DNA from 4 places in the Arthrobacter sp. A2-55 genome. Region 1 is predicted to be linked to each of the others. Evidence: riboswitches for the same ligand, from Rfam matches in the RefSeq annotation. Region 1 holds a riboswitch; each other region holds the start of a gene.
The links. Region 1 has a riboswitch for thiamine pyrophosphate ahead of thiC (phosphomethylpyrimidine synthase ThiC). Riboswitches for the same ligand answer to the same signal wherever they lie in the genome.
Positions count from the first base shown of each region.

Region 2: it holds a riboswitch for thiamine pyrophosphate, as region 1 does, so the genes downstream of both, thiO (glycine oxidase ThiO) here and thiC (phosphomethylpyrimidine synthase ThiC) in region 1, are expected to answer to the same signal.
Region 3: it holds a riboswitch for thiamine pyrophosphate, as region 1 does, so the genes downstream of both, LPN03_RS04505 (ECF transporter S component) here and thiC (phosphomethylpyrimidine synthase ThiC) in region 1, are expected to answer to the same signal.
Region 4: it holds a riboswitch for thiamine pyrophosphate, as region 1 does, so the genes downstream of both, thiD (bifunctional hydroxymethylpyrimidine kinase/phosphomethylpyrimidine kinase) here and thiC (phosphomethylpyrimidine synthase ThiC) in region 1, are expected to answer to the same signal.

Region 1 covers NZ_JAJLOZ010000045.1:1,332-8,517, reverse strand. Annotated here, with positions in the region: gene LPN03_RS12965 (ABC transporter ATP-binding protein) at 1-1,122, shown strand, start outside; gene LPN03_RS12960 (alpha/beta fold hydrolase) at 1,174-1,971, shown strand; gene LPN03_RS12955 (dihydrofolate reductase family protein) at 2,641-3,195, shown strand; gene thiC (phosphomethylpyrimidine synthase ThiC) at 3,259-5,001, opposite strand; TPP riboswitch at 4,999-5,109, opposite strand; gene LPN03_RS12945 (GNAT family N-acetyltransferase) at 5,160-5,672, shown strand; gene LPN03_RS12940 (hypothetical protein) at 5,780-6,535, shown strand; gene LPN03_RS12935 (carboxymuconolactone decarboxylase family protein) at 6,522-7,148, shown strand.
Region 2 covers NZ_JAJLOZ010000056.1:21,613-28,798, forward strand. Annotated here, with positions in the region: gene LPN03_RS14845 (hypothetical protein) at 1-146, shown strand, start outside; gene LPN03_RS14850 (4a-hydroxytetrahydrobiopterin dehydratase) at 159-815, opposite strand; gene LPN03_RS14855 (thiazole synthase) at 840-1,640, opposite strand; gene thiS (sulfur carrier protein ThiS) at 1,685-1,924, opposite strand; gene thiO (glycine oxidase ThiO) at 1,921-3,168, opposite strand; TPP riboswitch at 3,165-3,289, opposite strand; gene thiE (thiamine phosphate synthase) at 3,334-4,008, shown strand; gene LPN03_RS14875 (TetR/AcrR family transcriptional regulator) at 4,026-4,769, opposite strand; gene LPN03_RS14880 (NAD-dependent epimerase/dehydratase family protein) at 4,912-5,841, shown strand; gene LPN03_RS14885 (MarR family winged helix-turn-helix transcriptional regulator) at 5,838-6,341, opposite strand; gene LPN03_RS14890 (FUSC family protein) at 6,415-7,186, shown strand, end outside.
Region 3 covers NZ_JAJLOZ010000009.1:48,283-55,468, reverse strand. Annotated here, with positions in the region: gene LPN03_RS04540 (Na+/H+ antiporter subunit A) at 1-467, shown strand, start outside; gene LPN03_RS04535 (Na(+)/H(+) antiporter subunit C) at 464-970, shown strand; gene LPN03_RS04530 (Na+/H+ antiporter subunit D) at 967-2,589, shown strand; gene LPN03_RS04525 (Na+/H+ antiporter subunit E) at 2,598-3,170, shown strand; gene LPN03_RS04520 (monovalent cation/H+ antiporter complex subunit F) at 3,167-3,442, shown strand; gene mnhG (monovalent cation/H(+) antiporter subunit G) at 3,439-3,795, shown strand; gene LPN03_RS04510 (DUF4235 domain-containing protein) at 3,792-4,052, opposite strand; TPP riboswitch at 4,286-4,403, shown strand; gene LPN03_RS04505 (ECF transporter S component) at 4,450-5,076, shown strand; gene LPN03_RS04500 (ABC transporter ATP-binding protein) at 5,080-6,750, shown strand; gene LPN03_RS04495 (energy-coupling factor transporter transmembrane component T family protein) at 6,747-7,186, shown strand, end outside.
Region 4 covers NZ_JAJLOZ010000001.1:129,203-136,388, forward strand. Annotated here, with positions in the region: gene obgE (GTPase ObgE) at 1-260, opposite strand, end outside; gene rpmA (50S ribosomal protein L27) at 369-626, opposite strand; gene rplU (50S ribosomal protein L21) at 689-997, opposite strand; gene thiD (bifunctional hydroxymethylpyrimidine kinase/phosphomethylpyrimidine kinase) at 1,330-2,862, opposite strand; TPP riboswitch at 2,853-2,951, opposite strand; gene LPN03_RS00615 (Rne/Rng family ribonuclease) at 3,115-6,681, opposite strand; gene LPN03_RS00620 (vitamin K epoxide reductase family protein) at 7,075-7,186, shown strand, end outside.

The DNA of each region.
Region 1 (7,186 bases):
GCGCCCACCACGTTCATCCCGGCCGACGGCGTGCCGATCCTGCAGGTGCAGGCCCTGGTCAAGGACTTCCCGGTGACGGCCGGGGCCATCCTGCGCCGGCACGTGGGCGACATCAGCGCCGTCGCCGACATCACCGTCTCCATCCCCCGCGGGCGGACACTGGGTCTGGTGGGGGAGTCGGGCTGCGGAAAGACCACGCTGGGCCGGCTGGTGGTGGGACTCGACGTGCCGACGGGCGGGAAGATCCTGTTCCGCGGCCGGCGCATTTCACAGCTGCGCGGCCGGGAGGCCAAGGAGGGGCGGCGGAACGTGCAGTTCATGTTCCAGGATTCCTACGCCTCGCTGGACCCGCGCATGCGCGTGCGCTCCATCCTGCGCGAGCCGCTGGACATCCAGCACGTGGGGACCCCCCGTGACCGCAATGGGCGGGTCGATGAGCTGCTGGCCGCCGTCGGGCTTCCCGCCCGCGCAGCCGAGAGATACCCGCACGAATTTTCCGGCGGGCAGCGCCAGCGCATCGGCCTGGCGCGCGCCCTGGCCCTCCAGCCCGGGCTGATCGTGGCTGACGAGCCCGTTTCCGCGCTGGACGTGTCCATCCAGGCCCAGGTGCTGAACCTGATGAAGGAGCTCCAACGCGACCGCGAGCTGACATATCTGTTCATCAGCCACGACCTGTCAGTGGTGCGCTACCTCTCCGACGTCATTGCCGTCATGTACCTGGGCCGGATGGTGGAGGTGGGGCCGGCTGCGGAGGTCTACTCGCACCCGCAACACCATTACACGCGCGGGCTGATCGACACCATTCCCATTCCGGACCCGGTGGTTGAGCGCCAAAAGGCCAAGCTGGGCGTGCGCGGTGAACTGCCCTCCGCCATGAACCCGCCCAGCGGCTGCCGGTTCCGCACCCGCTGCCCCATGGCGCAGGACATTTGCGCGAGGGTGGTCCCGCCTCTGCAGCCCGGCGGCGGATCGGACCCCATGCCTGCCGCCGAGGTGGAGGCTGCCGTGGCTTCCGCCGCAGCCCGCGGAACCGTTCCGCACATGACCGCCTGCCACTTTCCCATCAACGGGCACTCCGCCGCCGACACATTGGTTGAGGGAGCAGTCTCCCCGGTGGCGTAGTGGGGGGTGTCCGTTCAATGCCCTGTCAGGCCCATCCGGTACCCTGCTTGAATGACAAAACCCCGGATCGTGTTCGTGCACGGGATCGACGGCTTCGGAGCGGCAGCCTGGCCGGTCCAACACCGCCTGGCCGGGCGCTACGATGCCCTCTTCCTCAAGCGCACCGGCTTCGACGCGGCGGCGCCTCCCTTGCCCACCGAATATGCCGCGGATGTACGAATGGTGCTTGACGCGCTCGACGGCGGCGCCCACCTGGTGGCCCACGCCCAGGGTGCCATTGCCGCTGTGATGGCTGCCGTGGAGCAGCCCGGACTGGTCAAGTCCCTGGTGCTGGTGGAGCCGGCACTGCTCTCGCTCACCACTGAATTGCCCGCCACCAGCGCCTATCGTGAGCACCTGGAACCGCTGTTTTCCCGGAGCGCCACGATGACTGACGCTGCCTTCTCCGCCGAATTCCGCAGGCTGACGGCGTCCATGGCCGGCCCGGGCGGTGCCGGACCCGGCATTGCCGGTGGCGGAGCGGGGCTGCCGGGCCGGCTCCCGGGCCCCGGGCCGGTTGAATCCTCGGCGCGGATCGCCGCCCGCATTCACCTTCAGGCACCGCTTTGGGAGGCCCCCGTGCACATTGTCCCCGGGGTGCCCACCCTGGTGCTGACCGGCGGGTGGGAGCCGCTCTATGAGGAGATCGCGGACTACCTCGCCGCCACCGGTGCCCGCCACGAAGTCACCGGCGGCGGGCACCGGCCGCAGGATTCCGACGCGGGGGCGGCCCTGATTGAGGAATTCATCGCCGGCCTCGAATCCGGCCTCGAATCCGGCTTCGAGGCCGGCTCCGGGGACGGCAGCTAAGCGGGGCTGCCGACTTGGTGTGGGATCTGTCTGATTTCCGGTTTTTGATGATGTGGTGGTTTTGGGCAGTGGTGGGGCCGGCCTTGCTGCCGGTGGGGTTGCATGTTGGGTTCCTTGGCGGCTTTCGGGTTTAGTTCGGGGATGCGGCGCACGACCAGCTGCCCGGGGATCCGTCCCGGGGATCCGTTCGGCCTTCGTCCTCGGGGAGAACGGGGTGAACGGGATCTTGGCGACCTCGCGGCGCCCTTGCGCAGGCGCTGGGCGATGATCACCGGTGCGGCGTCTTCCCCGGACGGTGTCGCGAACAAGGGCGCCGTCCGGCCCAGGCGCATCACCGGGACCAGGCCCGGTCTGCGGCACCGGATTCTCCTCGTCAAAGGAAACTGACAGGGCCGCACGGCTGTGGGACATGTGCATCCGCGCGATGCCCTCTTTTAGGTACGAAGATTTGACCGTGGTAGCCGTACCTCCCTCTAAATGACGGGCATTTCGTGTCTAAAACGCCGAGCAACCCCGCGGCCCACCGGTGGATCACGGCCAAGGCGGGGGGCCGCCCCCCGCCCGGGATGGTCCACCGTGGCGCCGGCCACCTTGTTGCCCTGTCGCCGTTCGCCGCATGGCCGCAGAATGGAAGGACGGCAGCAGTGCGGCAGTATCGAGGAGCAAACAATGCGGAATGTCATCCTGTACATGTCAATGTCCGTTGACGGGTTTGTTGGCAGCGTCCGTGAGCATCCGGGGATGGCAGTCCCCGAAGGCTCTGCGTTGAAGCAGTGGAAGCTTGAGGGGATCAGCAAGGCCGGTGCACATCTCATGGGGCGTGTCACCTACCAGGAGATGTCGTCGTTCTGGCCCACCTCGCAGGACCCTTACGCATCGCCAATGAACGACATCCCCAAGGTCGTGTTCTCGGCCACGCTCCGCGACGACGAGGCCACGTGGCCGCAGACCAGGGTCGCGCGCGGCGACCTCGCCACCGAGATCGCCGCCATCAAGGCAGAGCCGGGCCCCGACGTGATCGTCTGGGGAGGTGCCGGGCTTGCCGGCGGGCTCGCCGCGGCGGACCTGATCGACGAGTACCGCCTCCTGGTCCAGCCGATGGTCCTGGGGCGCGGCCAGGCCCTGTTCGACCGGCTTTCGGAATCACGGCATCTTGAGCTGGTTGGGAGCACCCCCTTCCCCAGCGGCGTCGTCGTCCAGGTCTACCGGCCGCTGAGGGGCTGAAGCGGGTCACCCACGTGGCGCGTTCGGAAGGCCGAAGCGGTCGTCCAGCCCCGATCGGCGGCGCTAGGGGCGGGGAACCACCAGCTCGGGGAGGTACACCGTGGCCCCGGCCGCCCGGAACTCGGCGCTCTTGGCCGCCATGCCGCCGGCGATCAGCTCCTGCTCCGCCGTGTCGCCGTAGGCGTCCCGAATGTCCTGGCTGATCCGCATGGAGCAGAACTTGGGGCCGCACATCGAGCAAAAGTGCGCCGTCTTGGCCGGCTCGGCGGGCAGCGTCTCGTCGTGAAAGGCCTCCGCCGTCGCCGGGTCCAGGGACAGCGAAAACTGGTCCCGCCAGCGGAATTCAAAGCGGGCCTTGGACAAGGCGTCGTCACGGTCCCGCGCACCCGGGTGGCCCTTGGCCATGTCGGCCGCATGCGCCGCGATCTTGTAGGTGATGACGCCTGTCTTCACGTCGTCCTTGTTGGGCAGCCCCAGATGTTCCTTGGGCGTGACATAGCAGAGCATGGCCGTCCCGTACCGGGCGATCTCCGTGGCACCGATCGCCGAGGTGATGTGGTCGTAGCCCGGGGCAATGTCGGTGACCAGCGGGCCCAAGGTGTAGAACGGGGCGCCGTCGCACAGCTCCTGCTGGCGCTCCACATTCTCCCGGACCAGGTGGAAGGGAATGTGGCCGGGCCCCTCCACCATGACCTGCACGTCGAATTCCCAGGCCCGCCTGGTCAGCTCGGCCAAGGTGTCCAGCTCCGCAAACTGGGCGGCGTCGTTGGCGTCGGCCGTGGAGCCCGGGCGCAGGCCGTCGCCGAGGGAGAAGGCAACATCGTAGCGGGCAAAGATCTCGCACAGCTCGTCAAAATGGGTGTAAAGGAAATTCTCCCGGTGGTGCGCCAGGCACCAGCCGGCCATGATGGACCCCCCGCGGGACACGATCCCCGTGACCCGGTTGGCCGTTAGCGGGACGTAGCGCAGCAGTACACCGGCGTGGATGGTCATGTAGTCCACCCCTTGTTCGCACTGCTCGATCACGGTGTCGCGGAAAATCTCCCACGTGAGCTGGTCCGCCTCGCCGTTGACCTTTTCCAGGGCCTGGTAGATGGGAACGGTGCCGATCGGGACCGGGGAGTTGCGGATGATCCATTCCCGCGTGGTGTGGATGTCGTCACCCGTGGAGAGGTCCATGACCGTGTCGGCGCCCCACAGCGTGGCCCATTGGAGCTTGTCCACTTCTTCGGCGATGGAGCTGGTGACGGCCGAGTTGCCGATGTTTGCGTTGATCTTCACCAGGAAGGCCCTGCCGATGATCATGGGCTCGGACTCGGGGTGGTTGATGTTGTTGGGAATGATGGCCCGGCCGGCCGCCAGCTCGCGGCGCACCAGTTCCACGTCGCAGTTTTCGCGGAGCGCCACAAAACGCATTTCCTGGGTTACGACGCCGGCCCTGGCGTAATGCATCTGGGTCACGGTGCGTCCCTCACGCGACCGCAGCGGCGCCCTCCTCGTACCGCGCCATTCCGCGGAGGCGGCGCCGCGCCGCTGGGCCGAGCGACCGTCGTCGAGCAGTTCGCGCGCCCGGCCCTGATAGTTTTCGCAATCCCCGCGAGCCGCAATCCAGGGGTCGCGCAGCGGCGGCAGTCCGCGGACCGGGTCGCTGCCCGGGCCCGCTGTCCGGTACACCTGAAGGGGCGGATTCTCCCGGCCTGGCGCCGAATCCTCCAGTGCAATGGACGTCACAGGGACCCGCAGGCCGTGGTCGGGGTCAGTCAGCCAGGACAGCGTGTGGGCAGGGCTTTGTTCGGTGGAATTCACAGGGTGGTGCTCACTTCCTTCGCCGGCATTACCCGGACAGGTTCAACGGTCCCGGGCAGCTGCAGCCCGTGTCTCAGCCCCTGCTTCGGGGCTCCCGTGTGGTCAAGATTGAAGGTACACGAGAAGAGGGTGTCGGTGTCAAGCCGTAGGATCGTTCCATGCTGGAAATCCGTCCCGCGGCGCTGAGTGAATTCTCGCTTTTGCCTGCCCTGGAAGCGGACGCGGACCAGGCATTTGCCACCCTGGACCCGCCGTTCCCTCCGGGGGCGCCGGCGGACTTTCCGCCGCCCGGCACTGCGGAATCCTATGCGGGCGCGTTCCACATCATGGTTGCCGGGAGGCCCCCCGTGGGCTTTGCCCGGCTGGAAATTGTCGATGGCCAGGCGCACCTGGCCCAGCTGGCCGTCAGCCCCGAGCATGCCCGGCAGGGGATCGGGCGGGCGCTGGTCATGGCGGCCAAGGCGTGGGCCCTTGAGGCAGGATTCCGCGCGATGACGCTGTGCACCTTTGCCGAGGTGCCCTTCAATGGCCCGTTCTACACCAGCTGCGGCTTTGCCGAGCTGGCCGACCGGGCGCTGGCCCCTGAATTGCGCCAGCTGCGCCGCGAGGAAGCAGCGCTGGGGCTCGACGCCATGGGCCGGCGCGTGGCCATGTCCGCCGAACTTCGCTAGGAAATCCCCGCCCCAATTCCCCACGGCACAAATGGGTCATCTGCCCCATGCCTCCGAAGCGCTGCGGCCCTATGCTGGCCGGACCAGGGCAAAAAAGGGAGACGGCCATGAAGACAACCACACCACGGGAATGGGCAGAAGCGGCGGAACTGGAAGCCATCCAGCCGCCCGACACCGCAGAACACTTTGCCGGCTACGCGGTGGTCGGGGTGCCCTTTGGTTCCGGCCATTACCTGGCATTCCGGCGCTTCCCCACAAGTTCGGTGGGCCCGGGGTACCGTGCCGTATGGCTGCGCACCCCCGCCGGACAGTGGACGATTTACGCAGATGCCCCGCCGGAGCTCAGCTGTGCCCGATACTTTGGCGCCGCCCTGGCGCGGGCCGCCACCGCTCCGGTCAATGCCGAGTGGACCGGGCCCGCGGCACTCACGGTGCGCGTACCCGGCGTGGTGCAGTGGGAACTGGAATTCGGCGCAACGTGGGTCACGCGGGCTGCAACGGCAACGGCCCTGCGATTTCCTGCCGCACTGTGGCGCCGGGACGGTGTGGTCAACGCCATGGCCGCCATGATGGGGCCAGCGCTGGGTGCGGGACGGATGAAACTTGCCGGGATTGTCCCCAACGGCCAAAGTTTCCAGGCCAGGCCGCTGCGGATTTGGGCCGTCACGCGCAGCCGTGCCGCCATTGGGGGCAAGGACGCGGGCACCCTGCGGCCGCTCCCCGGCCAGGCACGCCTGGGCGATTTTTGGCTCCCCCAGCGGGGCCTGTTTGCGGCGGACCTGGGCATCAGGTACCCATCCACCGCGGCACCCCACCACATACCGGATCATGAAAGGGCGGCGCAGCACCATGAGCATCATTGAAACCATTCCCGAATCGGCTGCCGCGGGACCCGTGGCACAACTGTATGCCGACGACCTCAAGGCCATGGGTTACGTTCCCAGCCACACCCGCGCCATGGCCCTGAATCCCGAGGCGCTTGCTGCCTGGCGGGCGCTGCAGGCGGCCATCGCCGGCTCGCTGGGCGTGCGGCGCTACGAGCTGGTGACGCTGGCCGCTGCACGCGGCCTCGGCTCCGCCGCATGCCTGCTGGCACACGGCCTCAAGGCACTGAAGTTCATGCCGGCGGAGCAGCTGGAGCGCGTGGCACGCGACTACCGCACCGCCGGCCTCCCCGCGGGTGAGGTGGCCATGATGGACTTCGCCCTGAAGCTCAGCACCGCCTCCGCCACCATGGACGACGCCGATTCCCAGTCCCTGCGTGACGCCGGCTTCAGCGACAGGGAGATTGTGGACATCGCCCTGGCTGCCGCGGCCCGCAACTATTTCAGCAGGGCGCTGCACGCACTGGCAGTGGACGTTGACGTGCCTGCCGGACTGGCGCCCGGGCTGCAGGACGCCCTGCTCGCACCCGTGGGCGGGGCGGGGCGCCCGGCACTCCCGGCGGCCGCGGGACCGGCAGCGGCCGGCACTTGAAACCGGTGCGGAACCTGCGCCCGCCGTAGAATGGGGGT
Region 2 (7,186 bases), on a different contig from region 1:
ACACCTCCCCCGCCACGGCCTGGATCCCCTGGATCCTGTCGATGGTGGTGGGCGGGGCCGTGGCGTCGGCCGTGGCCGGCTACGTGGGGCGCACCCGGCACGCGAAGGCCGTTGCGCGGACCAACGAAATCCTGGCGATGCACTAATTCCCGCCAGGGTTAGGCGCCGCGGCCCGCCTCCGTGCACACGCACAGCCGGTTCCCCTGCGCATCCGTGGCAATGACGAAGCGCGGCGCAGCGCCGTGGTCCAGCGAAGCCCCTGCGGCTTCGACGGCGGACAGCACCCCCGGGCTCTGCGAGTACGGCACGGTCACATCCAGGTGGAAGCGGTTGACATTGGGCGTGGCCGTCTGCTGAAACCACACGGACGGTCCGCGGCCAAACGGGTCCACCAGCGCACCGTCCTCCGCCTTGCGGTAGCCCAACGCGGCGCGCCACGTCTCTGAAATTGCGTCCGCATCATCCGTGTCAATGGCAATTTCCACTGTGTGCAGCAACTCCGGACGGGCCGCCGCGCCGGCCTCTGACGCCGCAGCGGAAATTGCCCGCGCAAGGGCCACGTCCCGGGCGGTCACCTTGGAGCCGGCGTCATGGGAGGTCAGGGCCACAAACAAGGTGTCGTAGCGCCAGTCGACGTCGGGGTGGTGGTTGGCTTCCTGCGCCAGCGCCCCGATCGCGGCAAACAGCTCCAGTGCCGCGGCCGACGTCGGGCACTTCAGTGCCGTGCGCAAGGCACCAAGGCCCAGGGTCCAGTCAGGCAGGGAGGCCAGCTCGGCGTCGATCTCGGGGCGGGTCAAAGCATCGTTCGCGGCCACGGCAGGCTCCTTCAAGATTCCGGTCTAAAGGTCCGGGCGGCCCTCCATGGCGGAGGACGCCAAGGCGTGGGCCCGCTTGGGAATGCGCCCGGCCCGTGATGCCAGTCTGCCACCGATCACGGCGTGTTTGAAGGCCTCGGCCATGCGCACGGGGTCCTGCGCCCGGGTCACGGCTGTGGCCAGCAGCACGGCATCACAGCCCAGTTCCATGGCCAGTGCGGCGTCGGAGGCGGTCCCGATGCCGGCGTCAAGCACCACGGGGACTGACGCGCGGGAGACGATCAGTTCAATGTTGTGCGGGTTCAGGATGCCCAGCCCCGTGCCGATGGGGGCGCCCAGCGGCATGACGGCGGCAGCGCCCAGCTGTTCCAGCCGCAGGGCCACCACCGGGTCGTCGTTGGTGTAGGCAAAGACCTTGAAGCCGCGGTTCACCAGCTGTTCGGTGGCCTCGACCAGTTCGACGGCGTCCGGCAGTAGGGTGTGCTCATCGGCGATGACTTCCAGTTTCACCCAGTCCGTCTCCAGCGCCTCACGCGCCAGTTCGGCCGTCATGACCGCCTCGCGGGCCGTGAAGCAGCCGGCGGTGTTGGGCAGCACGCGGATGTTGTTCTCGACCAGCAGCTCAAAAAGGTTCGTGCCGCCGCTGCCGCCGCTGCCCGGGGCGTAGCGCCGCATGGCCACGGTGGTCAGTTCGGTGCCGGAGGCCACCAGCGCGGCGCCAAGCCCGTCAAGGCTGGGCGCGCCGCCCGTGCCCATGATCAGGCGGGAGCCCAGCGGGACTCCAGCCACGATGAACGGGTCCGTTGCTGTCAGGGTTTCAGTCATGGTGCTTCACTTTCCTCAAGGTTTGGTGCGCGGGCGGCGCTGGCTTAGCCGCCCTGGACGGCCGTGACGACCTCGACGTCGTCGCCGGGTTCCAGCGTGGTGCCGGCCCATTGGCTGCGGGGCACAATGTTCTGGTTGCGGGCCACGGCCACGCCCAGCCGGCCGCCGTCGGCAGGCTGGCCGCTGGCCAGGATGGCCCGGCCGGTGACAGCCGTGACCAGGTGCGCCACGGTGGTTCCTTCGGCCAGCGGACGGGCCGCGCCGTTGAGTTGGATGGTGCTCATGGTGTCTCCTCAGGTTCGGTGTGGGTTGACTGCAATGCGGGCGAGAACCTGTCCGGGCGGAACTGCTCCCAGGCCAGGTCCGTGACTCCGCCCAGCAGCTGGCGGGTGATGTGGGCGGCAATGGCCGTCAGAAGGACGCCGTGCCGGAAGAATCCCGTGGCGATGATGAGCCCCGGGATGTCCCTGCCGTGAGGGCCCGGAACACGGCCCAGCAGAGGTGCGTTGTCCGGGGTGCCGGGGCGGGCGCGGGCCGTGGTTTCCATGAGTTCCAGTTCGGCCACGGCGGGCACCAGCACCTGGGCGTCTCGCAGCAGCTGGTGGACTCCCCCGGCGCTGACGCCGGCCGATCCGTCCTCTCGCATGGTGGCCCCGAGCACCACGGTGTTGTCATTGCGCGGCACCAGGTACACGGGCAGTCCGCGGACCAGGCCGCGGATGGTGGCCGTGGTGAGCGGGCGCAGGTGTTCGGGGACGCGCAGGCGCAGGATGTCGCCGTACACGGGGCGCAGAGGCAGCACCAGCCCGTCCGGCAGGCCCTGCAGCGTGGGGGCGGCCAGTCCGTTGGCCACCACCACCTCCCGGGCATGGACCTCCCGGCCGTCCTCCAGCAGCACGCCCGTCACCCTGGAGCGGGTGTCCGCCGGGTCCTCATGCAACAGCTCGACGGCGTTGCGCCGGATGGAGGTTTGCTCCTCGCGGAGCCGGCCGCGCTCGGCCGCCACCACATTGAGCTGCACGCGGATGGCCGTTGCCACGCCGCGCGGATCAACCTGGTGGTCCTGGGGTATCCGGAAGGCGCAGGAAATGTGAGGGCCCACCAGCGGTTCCTGGGCCCGTGCTTCACGGATGGACAGCTGTTCAACGTCCAGCCCGTGCGCCAGCTGGACTTCACGCAAGTCAGCCAGCGCGGCTCGGTCCGCAGCATCGGCACCCAACACAAGCGTCGGCGTCGTGCGGAATCCGGTGTCAGCGTGCCCGGCGGCCACCAGCGGCGCCACAAACTCCGGCCAGCGGGCCGCGGAGGCAAGCGTAAGCGCCAGCAAGCCCTCCTCCTGGTAATGGAGTTCGCTGACCGGTGCCAGCATGCCGGCCGCGGCAAAGGTGGCTCCCGTGGCCGGCGAGGGGTCGATGACGGTGACCGCATCGCCGGCCCGCTGGGCTTCCCAGGCGATGCCCAGGCCCACGATGCCCCCGCCCACAACGGCCACGTCGGTGGTGATGGTCTCCGGCACTGTGCGCGCCATTTTTGGGTCTCCTTCCCTACGCCGGCATGATCCGGATCAGGTTCCACGCCCTTGCGGGCGCCTGTCGGTCGGCGCAGTCGGCGCCCTCTCAGCCAGCTTTCCTGGCTCCCGCGGTACTGAACTAGTCTAGGAGATATGCACACCCCTTCGCTCACACATGACGCCATGCCCCTTTTCTCCGCCCTCGCCGAGCCGGCCCGGGACTCGCCCACTGTGGCCGGCGCCAGGCTGTATGTCTGCACTGACGCCCGCCGGGACCGCGGGGACTTTGCCGAGTTTGTCCGGGCGGCGTACGCCGGCGGCGTGGACATCATCCAGCTGCGGGACAAGTTCCTGGAGGCCGCCGAGGAACTGGAGTTGCTGGCTGTGTTGCGCTCTGTTGCGGAGGAATTCGGCAAGCTGTGGGCGGTCAACGACCGTGCCGACATTGCATCCCTGTCCGGCGCCCCCGTGTTCCATGTGGGGCAAAAGGACCTGCCGCTGCCAGCCGCCCGGTCCCTGGTGGGCCCGTCGGTGTCCGTGGGTCTCTCCAGCCACGACCGCCTCCAGGCCTCCGCCGCCGCCTCCAGCCACTTCGCCGACTACTTCTGCGTGGGGCCGCTGTGGGCCACGCCCACCAAGCCTGGCCGGGCCGCCGTCGGCCTTGACCTGGTGAAGCACGCCGCCTCCCTGCGCACGTCCAAGCCGTGGTTTGCCATCGGCGGGGTGGACCTTTCAAACGTTGACGCAGTGGTGGAGGCCGGCGCCTCCCGGATTGTGGTGGTCAGGGCGGTCACCGACGCTGAAGATCCGACGGCGGCCGCCCAGGAACTGCTGTCCCGCTTGCCTGCGCTGGGGTAGCGTCCGCGGCCGTTGCCCTAGACGAGCCCCGCGATCCCCGCCATCCGCGCCAGGACGTCCAGCTGCACGTCGAAGAGGGCTGCCGGGTCGTGGAAGGTTGACTTCCCGTATTGGCCAAACACCTCGAAGCTGACGGCGCCAAAAATCGCCGCCCAGGCCAGGACTCCGCGGGCCAGGGCGTTGTCATCCGCCGTGATGCCCCATTCGCTGCGGATGGCCTCGAAGTCCGCAGCGAGAAGGTGGCCGGGAACGGATTCCGCCTCTGTGCCGGCATGTTCTTCGGCTGGACCCGCGGGCGGTCCGCCAGCCCTGATGCCCGCAGTGTAGGCGCCCTCCAGGATGCCCACCAGCTTGGCGATGACGCGGGTGCCCGGTCCCGTTGTCTGGTCCGCGGGGGCGTCATAACCTGGCACGGGTGAGCCAAAAAGAAGTCCGTAGCGGGCCTGTTCAGCCAGGGCCCATGTTCGGACGGCCCGTCCCAACGCCCGGAACCGCCCCGAATAATCGGCCTCGGGAACCTTGTCCACGGCCGCATCCACGGCGTCTCCCAGTGAATTGTAGGCATCCACCAGCAGCAGGGTCAGCAACTCGTCACGGCTCTCGACGTAGCGGTAGACGGCGGAGGAGACCACGCCAAGGTCGCGGGCCACAGCCCGCAGCGACAGTCCCGCCGCTCCGTGGACGGCCAGGTGGCGGCGGCCGATCAACAAGATCTCATCCATGGTCTGGAGCCGTGCGCGCTCCCGCGGTGTTTGTGCCATGCCCTGATTTTGAACCATTGTGAGAGCGTCGTCAACTTTAGTGAGCAGTGCTCTTGACATTGGCGATCCCCTGTTTGACACTTAATTTTAGAGAGCACCGCTCTCTAATTCACAAATTCCGCTCCACAGAATCGAGACCACCATGGACGCCGTCAAGGTCGTCACCGGCGCCGGGCCCGTCGGCTGGACCGTTGCCACTCAACTCGCCGAAGCCGGCCAGCACGTCAGGGTCCTGACCCGTTCCGGTTCGGGTCCGGATCATCCGGGCATTGAAAGGCTGCGCGTGGACGTCAGCCACCCGGGGGCACTCCGGGCGTCACTTGCCGGCGCCGACGCCATTTTCCATTGCGTTCATGGTTCCAAATACAACGCCGAAACATGGCGGCGCGAGCTCCCGGCGGCCGAGCAGGTGGTGCTGGCGGCGGCGGGCGAGGGTGGCGCCGTCGTCGTTTTCCCGGAGAGCCTCTATTCCTACAGCCAGCCCAGCGCCGTCATGGCGGAGGACAGCCCGCGCCTGGCCGAAGGCGGAAAGCGCGGCGTACGGACCCTCTTGCTGGCAGCCCGGGCGGCCTCCCCCACGCCCACGGTCAGCGTGGTGGCCTCGGACTTCTTCGGCCCGCAAGTCCGCAACGCCCATGCGGGCGAGCGCATGGTCCCGCAGCTGCTTCGGGGACGGCGAGTGTCCGTGGTCGCCCGGGCGGATGTGCCGCACTCGTTTACCTACGTCCCGGACCTCGCCGCGGCCATGATCAGGGCAGCCGCCATGCCCGGCCTGTGGAATTCCGTGCTCCACGCCCCCACCAACCCGGCGCTGACGCAGCGCGCCCTCGCCGCCGCATTCACCTCCGCCGCGGGGCTGCCGGCGCCGAAGGTGGGTGCCGTCCCGGCCTGGGTGCTGCGTGCCTCGGGGATGTTCTCCAGCGACGTGCGGGACCTGGCGGAGACGCTGTACCAGTTCCAGCGGCCGTTCATCATGGACTCCGCCGCCAGCCAGGAATTGCTAGGGCTGGCACCCACTCCGCTGGAAACCGCGGCGAAGGAGACCGTGGAGTGGTGGCGCGGGCAAGCCTAGCTGGCAGGCTCGGCCCGTGCGGCAATCTTGCGCAGCAGGGCCGCCAGCTGCGCCTTCTCCCCCGCAGCCAGCCCGGCAAGCAGCTCCCTCTCGCGGTCCAGAAAGTGCGGAAACTCGCGGTTGACGAGCTCCGTTCCCAAGGGCGTTAGGCGCATGAGGACCACGCGGCCGTCGCGCTCCCAGGGCAGCCGCTCCACCAACCCGCGGCGCGCCAGGCGGTCAACGTTCTTGGTGGTGGAAGCGCCGCTCAGCATGGTGGCCGCGGTGACCTCGCTGGCCCGCAGGGGCCGGTCGCTGCGCGCCAGCGTGCAGAGCACGTCAAATTCCGCGCGTGACACCGCCGCCGCCGCGAGGTCGCGCTCCACCCGCTGGGAGGCCAGCGCGCCGATCCGGGAAATGCGTCCCATCACTTCAATGCTGGAGACATCCAGGCCCGGTCGCGCCTTTTCCCAGCCGGCCCGGGCGCGGTCCACAAAGTCGCCCGTCGATTCGAAGTCCATTCCCCCATCCTAGAGAGGATCCTCACACACTTCACATCTATTTTACTAGTAAATTACTTGCTAACATGAAAGCATGCCCACGCTGACTCGTGTCCGCGACTCCCACGCCGCCCTGGCCCATGCCGTATCGCCGGGCGCTTGGCGAAGGTCCTTCGCCATGCGCCCGGCAGACGCCATCTTCGCACCAGCCATCAAAGTAGGCATTGCGGCGTCGCTGGTCCTCGTCTCGGGCGGACTGCTGGGGCAGGGGCAACTCGCTGGCATCGCCTCCCTGGGCGCACTCGTGTCCGCCTTTGGCCGCTACCAGCCGTATCCGAGGCTGGGGCGGATGCTGCTCCTGGTCGCCGGCTGCCTCCTCCTCGCCGCGGGCGCGGGCTCGCTCATGGGCGCCGCCGGCGTGCCGCCCTGGTACCAGATTGCCGTGTTTTCCGTTCTCGCGGGCCTGGCTGCGCATGTGTTCGGGGCCTTCGGCGTCACGGGACCGGGCGCCGTCATCCTGGTCTTTGCGGCCTCAGCGGGCTCCGGTTACGCGCACACCGCGGACGCCGTTCCGCGCGTTCTGGCGGCCGTCGCCCTCGGCGCCGGAGCCGGCTGGATCGTGGCCATGGCCCCCGTCCTCGTGGAGCCGATGGGCCCGGCCCGGCTGGCCGTGGCGCGGGCCATCGCCGCCGTGGTTCAGCTGGGGACTGACGACGCCGGCACCCGGCTTGGCGATGCGGCCTCCCCTTTGCGCCGGGCCCGGGAGTCGGTGGCACTCAGCGCCGGCCGCCAACGATCCGGCGAGCTGCGCGCCGTCAGGCTGCAGCGTGAGGCTGCCTCGCTGCACGGGTTGCTGGACGAGGCCG
Region 3 (7,186 bases), on a different contig from region 1:
TGGTCACCCGGCTGGTGTTCCACAGCATCATGGTGCTGTCCATCTACCTGCTGCTGGCCGGGCACAACGGCACGGGCGGCGGCTTCGCCGGCGGACTCGTGGCTGGGCTGGCCCTGACCATCAGGTATCTGGCCGGCGGGCGCTTTGAGCTGGCGGAGGCCACCCGGGTGTCGGCCGGAACCCTGCTGGGACTTGGGCTGGCGGCTGCTGCCCTGACGGCGCTGGCACCCCTGTTTCTGGGCGGCGAGGTGTTCCAAAGCGCCATCCTCTCCTTTGACCTGCCGGTGTTCGGGCACGTGAAGTTTGTGACCTCAACCCTCTTCGACATCGGCGTGTACCTGGTGGTGGTGGGCCTGGTGATTGACGTGCTGCGGAGCCTGGGTTCGGAAATTGACCAGCATGAGGAGGACGGCATTGGGGACATCACGTTGATTGAGGACGACGAGCCGCTGGAGGTGGGCCGGTGAGCGTCAACCTGACACTGCTGCTGGTCATGGGCGTGCTGTACGCCATCGGGATCTACCTCTTGCTGGAACGCAGCCTGACCCGGGTGCTGCTGGCCCTGATGCTGCTGGCGAACGCCACCAACCTGCTGCTGCTGGCCACGGGCGGCTACGCCGGGCTGGCACCGATCTTCGGCAAGGATATTCCCGCCACGGCATACAACGATCCGCTGCCGCAGGCCTTCATCCTCACCTCCATTGTGATTTCCTTCGCCGTCACGGCCTTCATGCTCAGCCTGATCTACCGGTCATGGCTGCTCAGCCGGGCTGACCACATCCAGGATGACCGGGAAGACCGCCGTGTTGCCAGGCAGGAATTGTTCGACGCCGAGGAAGACTCCGAAATTGCCATTGAGGTGTCCGACTTCCATGAAAACAACCAGCCGGCGGGCAGCCGCGAGATGATTCCCGAAGTGACCTTGAAGAAGGCAGCAGTGCACCACGCCGTCAAGGAAGGCGGGGAATGAGCATCGCATCCCTGGCGCCGCTCGCCGTCGTCCTGCCTTTCCTGGGCGCAGCCCTGGCCTTTGTGCTGATCCGCCAGCCGCGCATCCAGCGCCGGGTCAGCCTGGGCACGCTGGCCGTGACCCTGGCACTGGAAGTGCTGGTGCTCGCCTTTGTCTGGCAGTCCGGCCCCGTGGCAGTGCACCTGGGCGGCTGGGCGCCGCCGTTCGGGATCGTCATGGTGGCGGACCAGTTCTCCTCGCTGCTGCTGGTCATTTCCTCCGCTGTCAGCCTGGCGGTGCTGGCCTATGCGTCCGGCCAGGGCGCGGCCGACGGCGAGGAAGGCGGGCCCCTGTCTGTTTTCCACCCCACGTACCTGATCCTGGTGGCCGGCGTGTCCAACGCATTCCTGGCCGGTGACCTGTTCAACCTGTATGTGGGCTTTGAGATCCTGCTGACGGCCAGCTACGTGCTTATGACGCTGGGCGGAACCGGATCGCGCATTAGGGCGGGGATCACCTACGTGGTGGTCAGCGTGGTGTCCTCGCTGCTGTTCCTGATAGCAATTGCCATGATTTACGGCGCCACGGGAACCGTCACCCTGGCCGACCTGGCCATCAAGCTGGGGCAGCTGGACCACGGGACCCAGCAACTGCTGCACGTGCTGCTGCTGGTGGCCTTTGGCATCAAGGCTGCCGTCTTTCCGCTCTCCTTCTGGCTGCCTGACTCCTATCCCACGGCGCCGGCACCCGTGACGGCGGTGTTCGCCGGGCTGCTGACCAAGGTGGGCGTCTACGCGATCATCCGCACGGAGACCCTGCTGTTCCCCTCCGACCATTTCAACACCGTGCTGATGTGGGCGGCCCTGCTGACCATGCTGGTGGGCATCCTGGGTGCGCTGGCCCAGACGGACATCAAGCGCATGCTCTCCTTCACCCTGGTGAGCCACATCGGGTACATGATCTTCGGCGTCGCGCTCTCATCAGTGCTGGGCCTGGCCGCCACCATTTTCTACATCATCCATCACATCACCATCCAGACCAGCCTGTTCATGGTGACGGGACTGGTGGAGCGCCGCGGCGGCACCTCCGCCATCTCGCGGCTGGGCGGGCTGGCCAAGCTGTCCCCCCTGCTGGCCGCGCTGTACTTCATCCCCGCCATGAACCTGTCCGGCATCCCGCCGTTTTCGGGATTCCTGGGGAAGCTGGGCCTCTTGCAGGCCGGCGTGGCGGACGGCTCGCCCATGGCGTACGTGCTGGTGGTGGGCGCCGTGGCGGCCAGCCTGCTGACGCTGCTGGTCATGGCCCGCGTGTGGAACCGCGTGTTTTGGCGCAGCACGGCCGACGCCGAGGACCCTGACCCCGTGCTGCTTGCCACGGCCCCGGACGCCTCCGGCAGGCGGAGCATGCGGGCGCTGCGCACCAGCAGGTATGTTGACGCCACCGAAGGCCGGTTCGCCGGGGAGAACGAGATCCCGATCCTGCCGAAAATGATGGTCTACTCCACCCTGGGCCTGGTGGTGCTGGGCGTGGCGCTCAGTGTATTCGCCGGGCCATTGTTTGAGCTCAGCCAGCAGGCGGCGGACGCCATGCTTGCGCGCACGCCCTACATTGCGGCCGTGCTGGGGGCGGGTGCTCCATGAGGCGGACCGTGGACGCTGTGCGCAAGCGCCGCACGTGGCAGCGGCTGCCGCTGCTCATTTGGCTGGTGGTGGTGTGGGGTGCCCTGTGGCAGGACTTCAGCCCCGGCAACCTGGTTTTTGGCCTGCTGATTGCCCTGGGGGTCTCGCAGGCGTTTTATCTGCCTCCCGTGGAATTGAGCGGCCGCTTCAACGTGCTGCACGCCCTGGTGTTTGTGATGTGGTTCCTCAAGGAAGTCACGGTGGCCAGCGCCCTGGTTGCATACTGGGCTGTGGCGCATGGGCCGCGCATCCGAAATGCCGTCATCGCCGTCCCCCTCCGCAGTCATTCGGACCTGCTCATGACGGCCACCGGCCACGTGCTGTCGCTGATCCCGGGGTCCCTGGTGGTTGAGGTGGACCGCGGCACCGCCACCTTGTACATGCACGCCATGAACACGCCCACGGCCGAAAGTGTGGAGCAGGCCCGGGCCGGGATCCGGGACATCGAGGCCCGGCTGATCCGCATCATGGGCAGCCGCGAGGAACTTGCCGCCCTCACCGTTGAGATTCGAGATAACCACGCCCCGAGGGAGGAACCATGACGGGACTGGGAACAGTGGGCGTAATTGTCGCCGTCGTGCTGTCCCTGGCGGCGGCAGGCACCATTTACCGCATCGCGGCCGGGCCGTCGCTGCTGGACCGGGTCATCGCCGCGGACGTCCTGCTGGCCATTTTCGGCGCCGCCCTGGCCACCGACATGGCACTGAAGCACCACACGGACAACCTGGCGCTGCTGGTGGTCCTGAGCGTGGTGGGATTCATTGGCTCCGTGACGGTGGCCCGCTTCGTGGCGCACCGCAAGGAGGAAGCATGAACGTGGTTGATGTGCTGACGGCCATCTGCCTGCTGGGCGGGGCCGCCATGAGCCTGGCCGCAGCCGTCGGACTGCTGCGGTTTCCTGACCTGATGAGCCGCATGCACGCCGCCACCAAGCCGCAGGTGCTGGGCCTGTTCCTGATGCTGGCCGCCGTGGCGCTGCAGCTGCAGGCCTGGTCGCTGCTGCCCGCGCTCCTGGTGGCCTGGCTGTTCCAGCTGCTGACGGTGCCGGTGTCCGCTCACATGGTGGGCCGCGCCGGCTACCGCACCAAGCACCGCCGCCCCGAACTCCTCACGGTGGACGAGCTCAATGACGTGGTAGAGGCCGTTGTGGAAGAAGGCGGCGCCTAGACCTCTTCGGGGTGCTGGTTGAAGCGGGCAATGGCCTTTTGGGTGGTGCGCCCGGCCAGGACCTGGATGATGGCGGCCACGGCGGAGGAAACCAGGGCAAAGGTGAGTGCCGAGCGGAGGCTGTTTTCCAGATTGGCTCCGTCCTTGGGCGGCTTGTTGCCGGTGCTCTTTTCCCACGCGGTGTCAACGATCTTGCTGGCCACAAACCCGGCAGCCACGCTGACGCCCGTGCCGAGCAGCTTGAACACGATATTCACAAAAACACTCCTTGGGGTGGGGCGGGGTGACGCGGTGGTGGACCTGTTGCTAGCCTAACCGTTTGCCCTCGACAGCGGTCAACGCTGAGGGAAAATATGGACGGGCCATTGCCGCGCCGCCCCTCCAAGCCAAGCACGACGGCGGTGGGCCGCCCGCCCAGGGCGCCCCGCCGCCGTCGTGCGTCATCAACATTCGCCGCCAACCGGCCGTGCGGGTAGACTAAAGCCGCAATTCAACACGACAGGGGAGCGTCATCCCGACCCGGGAACCGGCGCTGAGAGTGCGGTTCGCCGCAGACCCTCGAACCTGCTCCGGCTAGTACCGGCGAAGGGAGTCGAGTTCTCTTCGGCTGCGCGGAAATACCGCCGCGGCCGCCCCTCCTGAAAAGGAGGAAACATGAGCAAGTCAGTCGCGGGCAATTCCGCAAACTCCAAGTCAGCACCCAAATCCACGTGGCGCGTGGTGGACATTGTGGTGGCCTCCGTGCTGTCCGTGGCCGTGGGCGTCGTCTTCTGGCTGTGGTCCGCCGGCTACGGCGTGATCGCCGCTTTCACCGTGGCCTTTCCGCCCCTTGCCGGCCTGTACGGCGGCGGCTGGCTGATTGCCGGCGTGATCGGCGCACTGGTGATCCGCAAGCCCGGCGCCGCACTGTACTGCGAGATAGTGGCCGCCATTGTCGAGGCGCTCTTGGGCAGTTCCTTTGGCTTTACCGTGCTGCTGTCCGGCCTGGTCCAGGGGCTCGGCGCGGAAGTGGCCTTTGCCGCCTTCCGCTACCGCCGCTTCACACTGCCCGTGGCACTGCTGGCCGGTGCGCTGGCGGGCGTGGCCATGGGCATCAACGATTCGCTGGTCTACAACGTGGTGTGGGACTTCCCCTGGAAGCTGGTCTACACCGTGTTCGGCGCCATTTCCGGGGCTGTGCTGGCCGGGTTGCTCTCCTGGCTGGCAGTGCGCGGGCTGGCCCGCACCGGCGCCCTGGCCAATCTGCCCTCCCGCGGGGCTGCCACCGAACCGGTGGTGTAGGGAATGGCCCGCCAGCCGGGCCGAGGTGCCCCGGCCCGGAGTGCCCCGGCACTGAGCGCCCCGGGCCGGAGCGCCCCGGCGCGGGTCAGTGCCCGGGGGTGGGGCTGGCAGCACGCAGGCCGCCCGGCCAAGGCCATCCACGATCTTGACCTGGAGATCGCACCCGGCGAACGGGTGCTGCTGCTGGGACCCTCAGGCGCCGGCAAGTCCACGCTTTTGCACGCCCTGGCAGGTGTGCTGGGCGGCGAGGAGGGTGCCGACGAGTTTGGCACGCTCCTCATTGACGGCGCGCCCGTGGCGGAATCCCGCGGCCGCGCCGGGCTCATGCAGCAGGACCCCGACGCCCAGGTGGTCCTCTCCCGCATTGGCGACGACGTGGCCTTCGGTGCGGAAAACCTGTCCGTGCCGCGGGAGGAAATCTGGCGGCGTGTACCGGAAGCCCTGGAACAGGTGGGGCTGAAGTTGCCGCTGGACCACTCCAGTTCCGCCCTGTCCGGCGGGCAAAAGCAGCGGCTGGGCCTGGCCGGGATGCTGGCCATGCGCCCCGGGCTGCTCCTGCTGGACGAACCCACCGCCAACCTTGACCCCGCCGGCGTGGTGGACGTCCACGACGCGGTCCGGCGCAGCCTCGATGCCACGGGGGCCACCCTGGTGGTGGTGGAGCACCGCGTCTCCGTCTGGCTGGACGTGGTGGACAGGATTGTGGTGCTGGCGCCCGCGCGTGCCGGGGAGCCGGGCGGCGTGCTGCTGGACGGCGCCCCCGCGGAGGTCCTGGCCCAGGCAGCCGGCATGCTGGCCGCCGCCGGGGTCTGGGTGCCGGGCCGGGTTCCCGCCGTGCGTCCGCGGACTTTTTCGGCCACGGACGACGCCGGTTCCCACCTACTGCTCGACGCGGAGGCCCTGGCCGTCTCCCGGCAGGCCGGGACGCGACGGCACCCGGCCGTGCCGGCCGCCGTCGTGCCTTGCGTGCGGATCTCCGCGGGGCAGGCCCTCAGCGTGACCGGGCCCAACGGCGCCGGGAAATCAACGCTGGCCCTCACCCTGGCCGGGCTGCTGCCGGCCGTGGGCGGGCGCCTGGAAGCCAGCCCGGCCCTGGCCCGTGGTGCCGGCAGCGCGCCGCTGAAATGGCGCGGGCGGGAGCTGATCAGCCGGATCGGCTATGTGTTCCAGGAACCGGAGCACCAATTTGTGACGGGCACCGTGCGCGATGAACTGCTGTTTGCGCCGCGGCTGCTGGGCCGGGGGGAGGCCTCCGCGGACGGGCTGCTGGAGCGGCTGCGCCTGGGCCACGTGGCGGACGCCAACCCCTTCACGCTGTCCGGGGGCGAAAAGCGCAGGCTGTCCGTGGCCACCGTGCTGGCTGCCGGTCCGCAGGTGCTGGTCCTGGACGAGCCCACCTTCGGCCAGGACGCCAACACCTGGGCCGAGCTGGCCTCGCTGCTGACCGAACTGCTCGACGCCGGCACTGCCGTGGTGTCCGTGACGCACGACTCCGCCTTCACCCAGGTGTTGGGAGGGGCCCGGCTGGTCCTCGGCTCGCCCGTGGACCCTCCTGTTGAAGTTCGAGATAACCACGTGCGGATGACCCTGCCGGCGGCCGAGCCGGGGGCTGAGCCGGGGGCTGCACCGAAGCCCGTGGCGGAGCCTGTGTCGCAGACGGGGGTGCGGAGATGAGCGTGGATGTTCTTGCCGCCCCCCGGTCGAACGCCTGGCTGGCGGGGGCGAACCCGCTGGCCAAGCTGGGCGCCGCCATGGCCATCACCGTCGCCCTGCTCCTGAGCGTGGACTGGGTGTCTGCCACGGCGGCCCTGGTGCTGGAATGCCTGCTGCTTCCGCTGGCCGGCCTGGGCGCCTCCTTGTTGTTGCGTCGGGGCTGGCCCGTGTTGCTGGCCGCCGTGGTGGGCGGCTACGGCACGGCGTTGCTGGCACCCAAAACGGGCGAGGTGCTCCTTTCGGCAGGGCCGCTCCTGTTCACCACCGGTTCCGTGGAGTCCGGTGTGGCCATTGCGCTGCGCGGCCTGGCGATCGCCCTGCCGGGGATCATTGTCCTGGCCAGCACCGATCCCACCGACTTGGCGGACGCGCTGGCCCAGAAGCTCCGCCTGCCGCA
Region 4 (7,186 bases), on a different contig from region 1:
AGGGACTCGCCGATCTTGCCGTCCCGCCAGTCGCCCATGCCGGGCCCGCCGTTGGTGCCGTGGCGGTGCGGGGCATGGTGGAAGTCAAGGAGGGTGGTGGTTTGCGCGCTCACGCGCAGGATCACGTCGCCGCCGTCGCCGCCCTTGCCGCCGTCGGGCCCTCCCAGCGGCTTGAACTTTTCGCGCTTGACCGAGACGCAGCCATGGCCGCCAGTCCCGCCGGATACGTGCAAAACAACCCGGTCAACAAAGCTGGCCAATGAATTCTCCTCGATTGATGCTGCCCTTGCGGACTCATTCTAGTCCGCGTATTAAAACACAGTGGAGCGAGCCGTGCGGCCCGCTCCACTGGTAAAAAAGCTTTGGTGTTAGACCGCAGCGGCGACGATGTTCACCACGCGGCGGCCGCGGCGCTGGCCGAACTCGACCGCACCGGCGTCCAGGGCGAACAAGGTGTCGTCCTTGCCGATGCCGACGCCGGCGCCCGGGTGGAAGTGGGTGCCGCGCTGGCGGACGATGATCTCGCCCGCCTTGACAACCTGACCGCCGAAGCGCTTGACGCCCAAGTACTGAGCGTTGGAGTCACGACCGTTGCGAGTGGAACTCGCACCCTTTTTATGTGCCATTGTAAAATGCCTACCTTTTGACTAAAAGACTGTTTAAGTTGATCGACGTGCCGAACGCGGAATTACGCGATCGAGGTGATCTTGACCTTGGACAGTTCCTGACGGTGGCCCTGGCGCTTCTTGTAACCGGTCTTGTTCTTGAACTTCTGGATGACGATCTTCGGCCCGCGAAGATCCTCCAACTTCTCAGCCGTAACCTTTACATTAGCCAGGTCCTTTGCGGCGGTGGTGATTGTTTCACCATCAACCAAGAGCAAAGCGGGCAGCTCAAGCGTGCTGCCGACTCCACCGGGGACGCGGTTCATGGTCACGTAGTCTCCAACGGAAACCTTTTCTTGACGGCCGCCTGCGCGGACAATCGCGTACACCACTGGGGAACTCACTTCTCTCGACGTTTATAACAAAGTATTGATGTGCCTCAACGCCGTGGACCTCAATGGAGTTCTACCATGGAGTGGTTGCCCTAGGTTGGCGTAAGCACCGAAGATCAAGAATACGCTAATTCCTGCCCCGGCCGCAAATGAGACTGGCCCGCTGTCCCGGATTCGCTGCGTGCCGGACAGCTGTCCGCGCGCATCAGCCCGTTTGAGAGGAACCATGCGCAACTACTCTAGCGCGCCTGGGGACGCGGCGCCCGTTCTGCGGGTGTGGCGCGCCGGTTTTTTCCGCAGCACCCCGGTGGCGTTAATCACCTGCCGGCCTTTCAGGCGTGCAGCCGTGCGGCGTCAAAGAAGTCCACCTCGTATTGGGCCGAGTGCACAAACGCCTCGCGCATGCGTTCGCGGTCCAGGGCAGATCCCCGGCGCGCGGCGGCGTCAACTATGCGCACGGCGGCCTCAGCGGCGTCGGCGAACGCCTGGTCGGCGTACGTTTCCAGCCACCTGGCGTACGGGTGCACGCCGTCGAACGCCAGGTAGTCCGCGTGCAGGACCCGGCCCACTTCGGCGTACAGCCAGTAACAGGGCAGCACGGCGGCCACCACTTCCCCGTAGCTGCCGGCGAACGCCGCGGCCTGCAGGTGGTCAACGTAGTGTTTGGTCACGGGGCCCGGGCCCACGTCCAGGGGGTGCCGGGCCAGCCAGTCGCCGTGCAGCGCCAGCTCCACGGCAAGGCAATTTTCTGCCCCCTTGGCCCAAAACAGCTGTTCCTCCGCGGTGGGGGCAAGGGCGCTGGCGCGCGCCAGCACGCGCGAGTAGCTGCCCAGGTACATGGCGTCCTGCGCCAGGTAGTACGCAAAGTGGGCCTCAGTGAGCGTGCCGGCCGCGAGGTCCTTGATGAAGCCGAGCTCAAAAATGGCCTTGCGTTGGGGCTCCACCTCGTCCCAGAGGCTCCTGCTGAACGCATTGCCCGCCGGTGGCGCCGCGTCCCAGAGCGAATGGAAGTGGTTGACCGGCCCATGGCCGTGCCCCACCTCGAGTTCGGCGGACGTTTCCAGCGCATCCCACAACCATCCCTTGGCGCGGCGCACGGACTCCGGCCAGTGATTGGTCTGGGCCTGGACAGTGGCCAGCGCTGCGGAGAGCGAGCAGCCCGTGCCGTGCGTGTTGGCGGTGTCGATGCGCAGTGCCGTGAACTCTTCCACGCTGCCGCCGGGTTCCACGAGGGCGTCCGGGCAGGCGCTGCCGGCCAGGTGGCCGCCCTTCACCAGCACGCGCACCTGTGACGTGGCGGCCAGGCGCCGGCCCTGCTCGAGCGCCGCTTCCCAGGAGTCCGCCTCGGCTTCCCCCACCAGCACTGCCAGCTCGGGCAGGTTGGGGGTCACCAGGTGGGCGTGCTGCAGGAGGTCCAGCAGGGCCAGGCGCGCATCCACCGCCACGAGGGAGTCGCCACTGCTGGCCACCATCACCGGGTCCAGCACCACCACGGCGGGCCGCGTGGTTTCCAGCCACTCCCCCACGGCGCGCATTACCTCGGGATTGGCCAGCATGCCGATCTTCACGGCGTCAATGGCAATGTCGTCCGACAGCGACTCAAGCTGCCGGCGCAGGAATTCCGCAGGGGGTACGTGGACCGACTGCACGCCCCGGGTGTTTTGGGCAGTCAGGGCCGTGACGGCCGCCATCGCGTACCCGCCGTTGGCGGCAATGGACTTGATGTCCGCCTGGATCCCGGCGCCGCCGGACGGGTCGGAACCGGCAATGCTCAGGACTCGCGGGTGGCGGCGCACCGTGGCTGCCGGCGTCGGGGCTGCTGCCCGGTCTCCGGTTGCGGGTTCGGACAAGGTGTTGACGATCATGGGGACATCCCTTCGCCGGTGCTGGCCGGGCAGGTTCAACGGGTTTTATCTCAGCCGGCCCTGCTGGCCTGGCACCCCGTGTCGCACCCCAGCCTAGCCCGCCCGCGTCCCCCTGGGAAAAATTGCGTGACGGAAAATTCCGGACCGGGCGTTTCACCCCGGCCACACGCCAGTATGCAGCGATGGCGGCTTTGCCCGCAGGCAAGCCGCCATCGCTGCATACTGACCGCACAGTCAGTGCAGTTGTGAGCCCTACAGCTCGGAGGCGGGAACCCCCACACCCAGCATGATGATGGGCTCCGGTGCCTTCTTGGCCGGTTGGGCCTTCGCAGCCTCAGCCCTGGGAGTGTCAGCCGTGGCGGCCCGCCCCGAACCGGCCGTTGCCGGAGCCTGGGCGCCAGCGGGCTCCGACGTTTCCACGGACATGTCGGCTCCGCCCTGGGCGCTGCGGGCGCTGCGGTTGCGCCGTGCCCGGCGGGGGCGGCCGTTCCCGGATTCTTCACCGGCCGCCGCATGCGAGCCGGCCAGTTGGTCAAGTGCTTCGGCAAGTCCGGCCAGGCGCTGCGCCTGCTCGGCATTTCCGGCGTGGGGCGTGTCATTGTGGTGCCCGCGGGGCAGCTCAATGGCTTCCCCGCCCAAGGTCACAATGGCGTTCTCCCCCAGGCTGGCGGGCAGCGCCTTGACCTCAACTTCCTCCACCTCGGCCGCCGGGGACGAGGCCCCAGCACCGGCGCCCACACCGGAACCTGCACCGGCGCCTGCACCGTGGTGGGCGGCGGCGGCAGCGGCGGCAATGTTCGCCAGCGCGGCCCGGGCCTCGTGGGCCTTTTGCACCTTCTGGGCCTCGGTGGCGCCGTCGGCCGGGTCATGCGAAAGCTCGACGGCGTCGGTCCCGTCTGCGTGCTCGTTGTCCAGGTGGGCCGGGCGGTTGTTGCGGTTGCGCTTTCGCTCACTGCGCGTGGAGCGGTTGGCCGTCCGTTCGTTTTCGCGGTGCTCGGGCCGGGAAGCGTGCGCATGGTGGGTGTCAACGGCCACGGTGTGAACGCGGCGGTGCTCCACCGGGATCTCGTGGGTGACCATGCCGCGGCCGGCACAGGTCTCGCAGAGCTCGCCAAAGACTTCCAGCAGTCCGGTGCCCATGCGCTTGCGCGTCATCTGCACCAGGCCCAGGCTGGTGACCTCGGCCACCTGGTGCTTGGTCCGGTCCCGGCCCAGGCACTCCACCAGGCGCCGGAGCACCAGGTCGCGGTTGGATTCCAGGACCATGTCAATAAAGTCAATGACGATGATGCCGCCAATGTCGCGCAGGCGCAGCTGGCGGACCACTTCCTCCGCCGCTTCGAGGTTGTTTTTGGTGACGGTTTCCTCCAGGTTGCCGCCGGAGCCGGTGAACTTGCCCGTGTTCACGTCAACCACTGTCATGGCCTCGGTGCGGTCAATGACCAGCGAGCCGCCGGACGGCAGGAACACCTTGCGTTCCAGGGCCTTCGAGATTTGCTCGTCGATGCGGTGGACGCCAAAGATGTCTTCCGGCCGGGTCCACTTTTCCAGGCGGTCCAGCAGGTCCGGGGCCACATACGTCACATAGGCCTCAATGGTGTCCCACGCCTCCTCGCCGGAGACGATCAGCTTGCTGAAGTCCTCGTTGAAGACGTCGCGAACCACCTTGATGGTCAGGTCCGGTTCGGCGTACAGCATCTCCGGCGCCAGGGTCTTGTGCGACGTGGCCCGGTTGTTGATGCCTTCCCACTGGGCGCGCAGCCGGTTGATGTCGTTGGTCAGCTCTTCCTCGCTGGCACCCTCGGCGGCCGTGCGCACAATGACGCCCGCATTTTCCGGCAGGTGGTCCTTCAGGACCCGCTTGAGACGGTTCCGCTCGACGTCGGGCAGCTTGCGGGATATGCCCGTCATGGAGCCGCCGGGTACGTACACCAGGTACCGGCCCGGCAGGGAGACCTGGCTGGTCAGCCGCGCCCCCTTGTGGCCCACGGGGTCCTTGGACACCTGGACCAGGACGGAGTCCCCCGACTTCAGGGCGTTTTCAATGCGGCGCGGCTGGCCATTGAGCTTGGCGGCGTCCCAGTCGACCTCACCGGCGTAGAGCACGGCGTTGCGTCCGCGTCCAATGTCCACAAATGCAGCTTCCATGCTGGGCAGCACGTTTTGGACCTTGCCCAGGTACACATTTCCAATGAGCGAATCCTGCTGCGTCTTGGACACGAAGTGTTCGGCCAGGATGCCGTCCTCCATCACCCCGATCTGGATGCGGTCCTCGTTCTGGCGGACCACCATGACGCGGTCCACGGATTCGCGGCGGGCCAGGAACTCGGCCTCGGTGATGACGGTGCGCCGGCGGCCGGAATCGCGCGAGTCGCGGCGGCGCTGCTTCTTCGCCTCCAGGCGGGTGGAGCCGCGCAGGCTGGTCACCCGGTTTGACGCGCTCGACGACGGCTCTGCCGGGGTGCGCGGCGCCCGGACCCGGGTGACGGTGTTGGGCGGGTCTTCATCGGTGCCGCCCGTCAGTTCCAGATCCGCCTCACCACGGCGGCGGCGGCGACGGCGGCGCGACGTCACGCCGTCCGCGGAGTCGTCCTCGCCCGGCTCATCGGCAGCATCAGCTGCCGCGGTGCCTGCTTCGTCGCCGGCATTACCGGCGGGCTTGCCGCCTCGGCGGTGGCGGTTGCGCCCGCGGCGCCCGGCCGAGGAATCGTCGTGGCCCTCGCCGGTTTCGGATTCCTCGTCATGCTCGTGGCTGGCGGCAGGCGCGGGGACGGCCAGGCTCAAGTCCGGTGCCAGGAAAAGTGCTGAAATGCCGGCGGCCGGGGACAGGAACAGTGAAGTGGCGGCAGCTTCCTGGGCTGGCCCTTCGCCGGCAGCGTCCGCGGCTTCGGTGTTTGCGGGTGTGTGCGTGGCAGCGTCCACAGCAGCGGGTGCCTCGGCAGGAGCCCCGGCAACGTCCTCGCCTGCCGGGGCAACGGCCTGTTCAGCCGGACCTTGGGCAGCGTCCGGGGATTCCGTGCGGGCGCCCACTCCTGCGGCACCGTTGCTTTCGCCCTGGTCGTCAGCCTTCTTCACAGCGGTCCTGCGGCGGCTGCGGACGGCCTTGGCCGGAGCAGCCGCGGCTGTTTCCCCGGCAGCGGGCGTCGAGGCAGCAGGAGTCGAGGCAGACACCGGATCCGTGGCAGTTGTTTCATCGGTGCCGGCCACCACAGTGGCGTCGTCCTGCACGGCGGTGGTTTCAGCCTTTTTGGCAGCGCGGCTGCGGGCCGGCGCCTTGCGGGCGGGGGCCTTCTTGGCCGGGGCTTCGGCCGCGGCGACGGCAGCACCCTCGGGCTGGGCCGCTTCCAGATGCAATTCGCCTTGGACGGAGGCCGGCGCCATCACGGGGGCGGTGGCCCGGCGGCGGGCCGGGCGCTTGGCAGGGGCCTTCGCCGAGGCAGCGGCAGCGGCATCTGCCGGGGCTGATTCGGCCGTGGCGGCCGCTTCCGGGGTGGCTGCGGGAACGGCAGCGTCAGGTTCGGCCGTGCCGTCGGCCAAGGCGTCCAGCAGGGACGGGACTGCGTCCTGGGCGGCCTTCTTGGCCCGGCTGCGGCGGACGGGCGCCTTCTTGGCCGGGGCCGCCTCAACGGCACCGGCAACGGCATCAGCATCAGCTGCAGGGGCTGCCGCAGCCGCGGATGGCTGCTGTGCCGCGGGCGCGGCGGCCGGCGAGGTGACCTTGGCCGATGCCCGGCGTGAGCGGACCGCCTTGGCGGGTGCCGCCGCAGTGCCTTCATCGGCGGTTGCGGCTGAATTTGTTGCGTCTTTTTCATTATTCATTTGGGCGTTACTTTCGCGCCGGGGCAACACCCCCACATCGGGTGCCGCGTACGGCTGATGTGCCAACACCCGCAGGCGTTGACGGAAGTCGTCTTATTACCTTTCAGGCGGCACCAACTCCTGGGTGCACAAGCTCTGAAAAGCCAATGGCCTGCCTGTTCCGCGTTTGCCTGGCGTGGACCGGACCTGGTGGAGGGCTGCCGTTGCTAGGTGCCTCGTCACCGGCCGCCCCGTGGGCCTGCCATTGGACTGTGGAGCGCATGTGGAACGCTGAACAGCCACCTTCATTGTCTCATACCAGCCCCGCGCACCCGCCGCAAGGGTGGCCCGGCGCGCCAAGTTTGCCGGGCTAGAATCAGGACAACAATGCCGCTACGAACAGAAAAGGGCCCCATGCCTGACTCCCGCGTTTCCGCGCGCGTTCACGACACACCCGCCGTGCCCACCCTGGTCCGTGCGAATCCTTTCGCCTGGTTCCTGCTCATTGCCGGCGCCATTGGCTGGA